Regions from separate parts of the Rhodococcus sp. NPDC056960 genome, predicted to be linked through region 1. Evidence: riboswitches for the same ligand, from Rfam matches in the RefSeq annotation. Region 1 holds a riboswitch; each other region holds the start of a gene.

The links. A riboswitch is a leader RNA that binds a small molecule or an ion and turns the genes downstream of it on or off. The one in region 1 is predicted to bind thiamine pyrophosphate.
Region 2: linked by a shared signal. The riboswitch ahead of thiC (phosphomethylpyrimidine synthase ThiC) and the one ahead of ACFTWF_RS17645 (TenA family protein) in region 1 are both predicted to bind thiamine pyrophosphate.
Region 3: linked by a shared signal. The riboswitch ahead of thiO (glycine oxidase ThiO) and the one ahead of ACFTWF_RS17645 (TenA family protein) in region 1 are both predicted to bind thiamine pyrophosphate.

The regions. Positions count from the first base shown of each region.
Region 1 covers NZ_JBHURF010000010.1:125,358-128,628, reverse strand. Annotated here, with positions in the region: gene ACFTWF_RS17650 (ABC transporter substrate-binding protein) at 1-1,034, opposite strand, end outside; gene ACFTWF_RS17655 (ABC transporter permease) at 1-16, opposite strand, end outside; gene ACFTWF_RS17645 (TenA family protein) at 1,019-1,741, opposite strand; TPP riboswitch at 1,735-1,830, opposite strand; gene ACFTWF_RS17640 (carboxylesterase/lipase family protein) at 1,937-3,271, shown strand, end outside.
Region 2 covers NZ_JBHURF010000003.1:393,699-396,969, reverse strand. Annotated here, with positions in the region: gene ACFTWF_RS07005 (hypothetical protein) at 1-513, opposite strand, end outside; gene ACFTWF_RS07000 (GNAT family N-acetyltransferase) at 606-968, opposite strand; gene ACFTWF_RS06995 (GNAT family N-acetyltransferase) at 1,068-1,442, opposite strand; TPP riboswitch at 1,576-1,684, shown strand; gene thiC (phosphomethylpyrimidine synthase ThiC) at 1,677-3,271, shown strand, end outside.
Region 3 covers NZ_JBHURF010000003.1:384,691-387,961, reverse strand. Annotated here, with positions in the region: gene ACFTWF_RS06960 (thiazole synthase) at 1-327, opposite strand, end outside; gene thiS (sulfur carrier protein ThiS) at 320-544, opposite strand; gene thiO (glycine oxidase ThiO) at 548-1,615, opposite strand; TPP riboswitch at 1,613-1,725, opposite strand; gene thiE (thiamine phosphate synthase) at 1,750-2,448, shown strand; gene ACFTWF_RS06940 (NUDIX domain-containing protein) at 2,449-3,207, opposite strand.

The sequences.
Region 1 (3,271 bases):
TGAGCGAGGTACTCATTGGTGAAATACGTCGACCAGTCGGGTTCCGTGGTCAGCGGTGCCCCGTCGGGGCCGGTGAGCAGGCCGTGCTGGAACAGGAAGCCGGAGTATCCCGCCCACTTCTCGGCCGTCTGGGTTCCGACCTTGCCGGAACTGTCCTTCATGTATTCGGACGACAACATCTGCTGGCTCTCCTTGACGAGGGACTCGTCCGGAAAGGCGCCGGGGTTCGCATCGATCAGTATCTGCGCCGCCTGATCAGGCTGGTCGGCGGCGAACTGGTAGCCGCGTTGCAGCGCCTGGACGAACTTGCGGGCCTGCTCGGGATGATCGGCCATCCACTGTTCGTTGCCCTCGATGACCAGTGCGTAGGCGTCGGGGAAGCCGTAGTCGGTGTAGTGGAAGTAGCGCATCGGCGTGCCCTGGTGCTCGGCCTCGATGCCTTCCCAGCCGAAGAACGACACGGTGAAGTCGGCGGTGCCGGAGTAGACGGCCTCGTACGCCGACGTGCCGAGCGTGACGGTGGTGAATTCGCCCTTGCCGCCGTCGTTCCGGATGATCTGCTTCAGCGTCTCCTCGCCGTCCGGGTCCGCGAAACCGGCATAGATCTTGCCGTCCAGATCCCGGGGGCGGGTGATGTCGGCGCGATCCGCCTTCACCGCGATGCCGGTCGCCCAGTGTTGCAGCGGGGCCAGGACCGACGTGGTCTGCGCGCCCGCCGCCTTCGAGAACGTCGCAGAACTCTGGAAGCTCACCCCGAACTCGGCGTTCCCGGCATCGACCAGAGTGTCGGGGGAGGTGTCGTTGTACGGCAGTACCTGCACGTCGAGTCCGGCGTCCGCGAAATAGCCCTGCTGCTGCGCGACGAACAGACCGGTGTGGTTGGTGTTCGGGGTCCAGTCGAGTGCGAACCGGATGGTGTCGTCCGACTGCGAGTCACCGGCGCAGCCGGTGAGCATCGACAGGGCGGAGACGAGGATGACGGCTGCCGTGGCAGCGCGCTTGGTGCGAGAGAAGAGTGTCACGACGCCGGCCATTCCTGCTTGTTGAGTGCGGTGTCCCAGAACATGAGTTCGTAGCGGCTGGCGATCACGAACGCCTCCACCATCTCCTCACGCTGGGCATCGGTCGCGGCCTCGGCGGCGGCGTCCACCAACTCGCGGGCCCGGGCGACGGCGGCGTGGAACTCCTCCGCGTCGTACGTGGTCACCCACTGGGCGTACGGGTGCGACGGGTCGGCGGAGAGCACGTCACGGGCGCTCGCCGCGAGCCGGCGTCCCACGTCCGCGTAGATCCAGAAGCAGGGCAGCACCGCGGCCGCGGCCACCGCGTACGGTTCCGTGGCTGCCACGGCGGTCAGGTACGAGATGTACCCGAGGCAGGCCTGCGAATGCTGCGGATCCGCGTCCGACGCGGGGAGCCGTCCGCTGGTCAGCAGATTCTGGTGCAGGGTGGCCTCGACCGTGGCGGCCTCGGCTGCCGAACCCGCCCAGAAACCCGCCTCGACGGGACCCGGTGCATGCGCGGCCACCAGCGACAGCGCCTTCGCGTACCCGGTCAGGTACAGGAAATCCTGCTCGATGTACGTGCGGAACACGTCCAGCGGCAGCGTCCCGTCACCGAGGCGGCGCAGGAACTCGAGTTCGTCGATCGCTTCGCGCAGCACCTTCGTCCGGTCCCACAAGTGGTCCGTGAATCGGGCGTGCTGGCCGGCGCCGGCAGCGTCTTGGACAGAGCTATTCACAACGTTGACATCCCTTCGTCAGCATTACCTGAGCAGGTTCCCGGGTGTGTTCTCAGCCCCGCCCGTGCGGAGCACCCCGTGTCAGAACAAGCCGACCCTAGCACCGCCCGTGTCCGGGAAGGAAAGGCCCTGCCTGCTCATCGTTGGTAGTTTGGCCAGAGATTCCCGGTACGCGCTGCGTGAGGAGATTCGTCCGTGGATGTCGAGAAGTCCGGCGACACGCTCGTCGTCCGTGCCCGGGACGGCGAGTTGCGCGGCTACCCCGAGGGCGACGTCTACGCATGGAAGGGCATCCCGTTCGCCGCGGCCCCCGTCGGCGATCTGCGGTTCCGCGCGCCGGTCCCGCCCGCGCCGTGGGAGGGTGTGCGCGACTGCGTCGACTTCGGCCCGATGGCGCCGCAGGGGCACAGCACCGCCGTCCCGATCGACGCCGGACTCGAGATCGACGAGGACTGCCTGTCGGTGAACGTGTGGGCGCCGCGACCCGACGGCACGCCCAGGCCGGTGATGGTGTGGATCCACGGCGGCGCGTACTGCCTGGGAACCGCGGCGCAGGGCATCTACAACGGGCGCATCCTGTCCACCCTCGGGGATGTCGTGCTGGTCTCGTTCAACTACCGGGTGGGGGCGCTCGGATTCCTCGACCTGTCGTCGTTCTCGACCGCCGGCCGGGTGTTCGAGACCAACTGCGGGCTGCGCGATCAGGTCGCGGCCCTCGAATGGGTGCGCGAGAACATCGCCTCGTTCGGCGGCGACCCGGACGAGGTGACGGTGTTCGGGGAGTCGTCCGGGGCCGGGTCGATCACCACGCTGATGACGTGTCCGAGCGCGGAAGGGCTGTTCCACCGCGCGATCGCGCAGAGCCCACCCGCCACGTCCGTCTACGGAGGTGAGCGGGCCGCCACCGTCGGGAAACAGTTCCTCGACATCCTCGACGTGGCGCCCGGGCAGATCGACACGCTGCTGCGCCTGCCGTACCGCACGATCATCGAGGCCAGCGACACCCTCGTCAACGAGGTGCCCGTCAAGATCCCCGGCACACTGGCGATGGCGCCCGTGGTGGACCGTGACTTCCTGCCGCGCTACCCGGTGGCCGCATTCCAGAAGGGCTACTCCCACCGCATCCCCCTCATCATCGGTTCCAACAAGGACGAGTCGTCGATCTTCAAATTCATGAAATCGCCTCTGCTGCCGGTCACGTCGGATTCGGTGCAGGAGATGCTGCGGGCGATCGCGACGGATCACCCCGAACTGCCCGCCGCCCGGCTCGCCGACATCCTGTCGGTGTACCCGGACCGCGGGAAACCGAAGGGCGCACTCGCGATGTCCCGGGACGCCGCGTTCCGGATGCCCGCGCTGTGGGTCGCCGACGCGCACAGCCGCCACTCACCGACGTGGATGTACCGGTTCGATCAGGCCACGCCGATGCTCAAGGCCGCACGCATCGGAGCGGGGCACGCCACCGAACTCCCGTACGTGTTCGGCAATTTCGACACCCTCAACATCGACCCGACGTTCTGGCTCGGCGGC
Region 2 (3,271 bases), on a different contig from region 1:
CGCCATCGGGATTCCCGCCCATCGGGCGAACAGTCCGGATCGGGCGACGGCCACGGCTGCCGCGACCGCGCCGACCGCAAGAAGTAGCAGTCCCGCCGCGAAGAGAAACGCCTGCGCCGAGCCCATCCGCACGCTCTCGGCGAGGGTGGCGACGGCGTCCTCGTCCAGTCCGCTGCCGCCGAGAGCGTGCAGCGCGAACGTCTCCGCCCCGTAGTACGGCAGGGTCAGCCCGATCCCGACCCACGATGCGACCACCGCGGCCACCGCGGCCCGCGCGCCGGGTGTCCGCTTCAGGATGCTGCCGAGCGCGACGAGCGCAAGCCCGAACGCGATGAACCCGCCGACGGCGGAGAGGTGTGCGACGAGCCACCACGGGGAGGCGAACTCGGCCGCCCCGTCCGCGGCCCCGTTCGGCGCGTAGGGGCGCACCGCGGGGTAGACGACGAACAGGACACCCGCGAGCGCGAACAACGCCCCGGAGGTCCGATTTCCGATCCGATCCGACACGGTCATGACGACTCCTTCGAATGCGAGCACCGCTCTCTATGTAGAGCAGTATTCACAGCGAAGTCGCCGAAATCAAGAGCAGTGCTCTCGCGGAGGTTCTACTCGACCACCAGAATGTCCAGGTGCACCGGATTCGACGCCAGGTAGCGCTGCACGTATGTGCAGATGGGACGCACTTTCCAGCCGCGATCGCGCGCCGACCCCAGCGCCTCGGCCACCAGAATCGCGGCCAGCCCGCGGCCACCGAATTCTTCCTTGACGACGGTGTGCATGAACGCGACCACCTCGCCCGGTCCGGACATGCAACCGGGGATGTCGTCGCCGTCCCGGTAGCCGAGAATGCCGACCAACTCGCCGCCCAGCCACAGATCGAATCGTTCGTGGGCGGGGTTGTCGAGCACGCGAGCGTCTGCGGCCGCGACGTTGCTCGGCGACGCGGAACCGTTCGAAATGTGATCCATGCCACTCATGGAATCAGCAAGACGGTGTCGCCATCCGTGGAATCGCCGGTCCCGGAACCGTTTCGTTGCAGACGGGCCGTCTTCACGGCGCGCGCACGGTCAGCGCTCCACCGGGACGATGAGGTCGCGGTATTCGGGATGCGCCGACACGAAGCGCTGCACGTACGTGCACACGGGGCGAATCTTCCACCCGTACCCGCGGGCGAGATCGAGCGAGCGGCCCACCATGAGCGCGGCCAGTCCGCGGTGCCCGAAGTCCTCCACGATCACCGTGTGCATGAACGAGACCACCGGCGCCTGCCGCCCCTTAGCCTTCGAGCCCGGCGGCCGTGCGGCGGGCGTCCCCGCCCCGGGCGGCGTCTCCGCGAGGTCGAAATACCCGAGAATCCCGACCAGATCACCGCTCAGCCGGAGTTCGAACCGGTTCTGATCGGCGTTGTCGATCACGTCCACAACCTGCGCGTCCGTCAGCATGGCCATCTCCTGGGGGTATGTGTCGTAATCGAAATGTGATGTTCGTCACCCTTTATACCGATGCGCGGAGCCGCTGTCCAAGTTTCCCCCGAATGTTCACTGACAGAGATCTCGGTTACAGTCTCCGGGACAACTACACATCCACGGGGGCTCGCACCAGCGGGCTGAGAGGACGGCTAGGGGCCGTCGACCGTCGAACCTGTCCGGGTAATGCCGGCGTAGGGAGCATCATCGATGAGCAAAACTGTATCTACAGCCACGTCCGTCACCACGGGGCCGATCGAGGGCAGCACCAAGCACTACCTGCCGTCGGGCGACGACGTCCGGGTACCGGTGCGCCGCGTGCACCTCACCAACGGTGAGCACCTCGACGTCTACGACACGTCGGGCCCGTACACGGACGCGGACGCCACCATCGATCTGGAGGCGGGACTGCCGCATCTGCGCGCGCCGTGGATCGCCGACCGGGAGGGCACTCAGCTCGACGCGGCCCGAGCCGGAACTGTCACCCCCGAAATGCGGTATTGCGCTGCACGCGAAGGCGTTTCACCGGAGACGGTGCGCGCCGAGGTCGCTGCAGGCAGGGCCGTGATCCCGGCCAACCGCACGCACCCCGAACTCGAGCCGATGATCATCGGCAAGGCGTTCGCGGTCAAGATCAACGCGAACATCGGCAACAGCGCGGTGACGTCGTCGATCGCGGAGGAGGTCGAGAAGATGGTGTGGGCGACCCGGTGGGGCGCCGACACGATCATGGACCTGTCCACCGGCAAGAATATTCACGAGACCCGGGAATGGATCCTCCGCAACTCGCCCGTGCCGGTGGGCACCGTGCCGATCTATCAGGCGCTCGAGAAGGTGAACGGAGACCCCACCGCGCTCACATGGGAGATCTACCGCGACACCGTGATCGAGCAGTGCGAGCAGGGCGTCGACTACATGACGGTCCACGCCGGAGTCCTGCTCCGCTACATCCCGCTCACCGCGAAACGCGTGACCGGCATCGTCTCCCGCGGTGGTTCGATCATGGCGGCCTGGTGCCTGGCCCATCATCGGGAATCGTTCCTGTACACCCATTTCGACGAACTGTGCGAGATCCTGCACCGCTACGACGTCACGTTCTCCCTCGGCGACGGACTGCGCCCCGGTTCCATCGCCGACGCCAACGACGACGCCCAGTTCGCCGAACTCCGCACCCTCGGCGAACTGACGAAGATCGCGAAATCGCATGGCGTGCAGGTGATGATCGAAGGGCCCGGCCACGTGCCGATGCACAAGATCGTCGAGAACGTGCGGCTCGAGGAGGAACTGTGCGAGGAGGCGCCGTTCTACACGCTGGGACCGCTCGCCACCGACATCGCGCCGGCGTACGACCACATCACGTCCGCGATCGGCGCGGCGATGATCGCGCAGGCCGGCACCGCGATGCTCTGTTACGTCACCCCGAAGGAGCACCTGGGACTGCCGAACCGCGACGACGTCAAGATCGGCGTCATCACGTACAAGATCGCGGCCCACGCCGCGGACCTGGCGAAGCAGCATCCGCGCGCCCAGGAGCGGGACGACGCGCTGTCGAAGGCCCGGTTCGAGTTCCGCTGGCACGACCAGTTCGCGCTGTCCCTCGATCCGGACACCGCCCGCGAGTTCCACGACGAAACCCTGCCCGCGGAGCCGGCGAAGAGCGCGCATTTCTGTTCGATGTGCGGTCCGAAGTTCTGCTCGATGCGGATCTCCGCCGATGTGCGCGAATACGCGCAGCAACACGGACTCGACACGATCGAGGCCATCGAGGCGGGCATGGCCGAGAAGTCGAGCGAGTTCGTCGACGC
Region 3 (3,271 bases), on a different contig from region 1:
CGCGATGACCTCGAGCTTCACCCAGTCGGTCTCGAGCGCCTCGCGGGCGAGTTGCGCCGTCAGCACCGCCTCGGCCGCGCCGCGGCACCCCGCGGTATTGGGCAGCGGCGCGATGTCGAGCCTGCGCAGCAGGTCCAGCACGCCGGTGCCGCCCGCGGCGTCAACCCGGCGCATCGCGACCGTGGTCAGCTCGGTGCCGGACGCCACGAGGGCCTCCTCGAGCACGGTGAGGTTGGCGGCGCCGCCGGTGCCCATGATCAATCGAGACCCGAACGTCCGTCCCGCGATGGTGAGGCCCTTCTGCAGGCCGGGAGTCGCGTCAGCCACCCTGCACCGCCGTGAGGATCTCGATCTCCCAGCCTCGGACCACCAGTTCGTCCCACCGGGCGCGCGGGAACACCGCGCCGTTCACCGCCACCGCGATGCCCTTGGACGGCAGGTTCAGCACCTCCAGCAGCCCGGCGACGGTCAGCGGTTCCGCGAACTCGTGGTCCTCGCCGTTGACACTGATGCCGATCGGCACCACTACTTGCTGCTCACTCATCTCTTACCTCGCTACCTTCTCGAAACGTTCGGGGTCGGCGGCTTTCGCCTCGACCAGTGCCGAGCCCTCCAACAGTGCCACCGTCGCGTCGGCGGTCACCGGGGTGAGCAGGATGCCGTTGCGGCCGTGCCCCGTCGCCACCACCACACGATCGGACACCCGGCCGATCAGAGGCAAATTGTCCGGGGTCATCGGGCGCAGACCCGCCGCGGTCTCGCGCAGTTCGTACTCGCCGATCGCGGGCATCAGCGCCTCGGCATCCGCGATCAGGTCGCGGACACCGGCCACCGTGACCTGTGTGTCGTTGCCCGATTCGTACTGGGTGGCTCCGACGACGATGCCGTCGGCGCGCGGCACCAGGTACGCGGGCCGGCCGTGGACGCTGCCGCGGATGGTGCGTCCCGGCGCGGGGGTCACCCCGGGACGGGCCCGCAACCGCAGGATCTCGCCCTTCACCGGCCGGACCGGAAGTCCCGGCCACAGGGCCGGCGACGCGATGCCGGCGGTGACCACGATCTGGTCCGTGTCGAGCCCGTCGAGGCTCTGCACGGCCTCACCGATCAGCTCCACTCCCGCGTCGACGGCACAGCGCCGCAACGCCTGCAGCAGCAGCCTGTTGTCGACAGCCAGTTCGTCGACGGCCAAGAGCCCCAGCCGGACTCCGCGGCCCAGCATCGGTTCGAGGGCCCGGACCTCGGCGCGGTTCAGGATCTGCAGGTCCCGCCCCTGCTCACCCACCCATTCCGCGATGGTCCGCAGGTCCTCGGCGTCCGCACCGTCCAGGGCGACGGTGAGCGAACTCTCCGACGTGAACAGGTCGACCCCGGCCCCGGCCTCGAGTTCCTTCCCGAATTCGGGCCACCGGTCGAGCGATGCGCTCCCCAGTTCGAGGACGCTCTCCTCACCGGGCCAGCCCTCGGACAACGGGGCGAGCATTCCGCCCGCCACCCAGGACGCTCCCGAACCGATCGACGGGTCGTACAGCTTCACCGACCAGCCGTTGCGGGCTGCGCGCCACGCAATGGACAGGCCGATCACTCCGCCTCCGACGACGGATACCGATCTCGCCATGAACTCCACCTCACTTCCTGCGCCGGCATGATCCGGGTCAGGTATGACGGTCGGGCTCGGCGTGAGCCCCTCTCAGCCCCACGTTCCCCGGGACTCCCGTGTTGCACTTTCACCGTAGAGGCTACCGTCATGCCGTGACCACCACGCACCACAGCAACCTCACCGACCGTCGGCGCCGCCTCGGAGCGGCGCGCTTGTACCTGTGCACCGACGCCAGGCGCGAGAAGGGCGACCTGGCGCAGTTCGCCGAAGCCGCGCTGTCCGGTGGCGTCGACATCATCCAGCTCCGGGACAAGGGCTCGGCCGGCGAGAAGAAGTTCGGCACGATGGACGCCCGGGACGAACTCGCGGCGCTGTCGGTGCTCGCGGCCGCGGCCAGGCGGCACGGTGCGCTGCTCGCGGTGAACGACCGCGCCGACATGGCGCTGGCGGCCGGGGCGGACGTGCTGCACCTCGGTCAGGGTGACCTGCCCGTTCCGTACGCGCGGACCGTCGTCGGTTCCGACGTGCTGATCGGCCGATCCACCCACAGCCGCGCGCAGGCCAGCCTCGCGGCCATCGAGGACGGCGTCGACTATTTCTGCACCGGGCCGGTGTGGGCCACGCCCACCAAGCCCGGCCGGACCGCGTCGGGCATCGATCTGGTGCGTTCGACCGCCGACTCGGCGACCAACCGCCCGTGGTTCGCGATCGGCGGCATCGACGAGGCCCGCGTTCCGGAGATCCTCGCCGCCGGGGCGACCCGCATCGTGGTCGTGCGCGCGATCACCGAGGCCCGCGACCCGCAGGCCGCCGCACGCTCGCTGTCGGCCCTCCTGCAGCAGAACGCCTAGTTACGGCTGATCCAGCCAGCCCAGCACCGTCGCCGGCGTCAGGACCACGACGGTGGCCGGCAATTGTTCGACCAGGTCGGGGTCGGTGGCGACGACCGCGGTGACCGTGCCCAGCGTGGTGCCGTGGCCGACCGGTTCGGTGAGCAGCCCGACCGTGTCCGCCGACTCGAGCACCTCGATGCGCGGCAGCCACCCGTACGTGCCGTCGGGCAGGCGCACCGTGCGGGGCAGCGCCTTCGACAGCTGCGGCAACGCACCGCGCTCCCCCAGCACGTCGTGCCTCGCGAGCAGCAGTCGCATCTCGGTGGTGCGCAGTCGCGGCCATCCCGCTTCGAATCCGGGGTGCAGGGGCAGGCCGGCGACGTCGGTCTCCCGTACCCAGCGGAGTTCGGTGCTCTCCCCGTTCGGAACGGTCGGCAGCGGGCGCTCGGCGTCGGCGATCACCGTGGTGTAACTCCAGCCGCTCGCCACCTCCATGGTGACGACCTCGGTGCGGACGCGGATGGCCGCGCTGTCGATGCCTGCTTCCTCGTGCGCCTCACGGACCGCGGCGTGGGTGGTGGTCTCGTGACTGTCCCGGGCACCGCCGGGCAACGCCCACGTCCCGCCCTGGTGGCTCCACGCAGCCCGGTGCTGCAGCAGCACGGCCGGCGTCTCGTCCGGCAGCGGCGCACGCAGCAACAACCCGGCCGCACCGTGCTTGCCCCAATGACGACTGCCGTCCGGCCCGGTTGCCCAGCCGTCACCGTCACCACGCATCGACTACCCCTGTCCGACCTGATGGGTCACCCTGCAGTTCCCTCACACTAACGGTTTCTCCCGG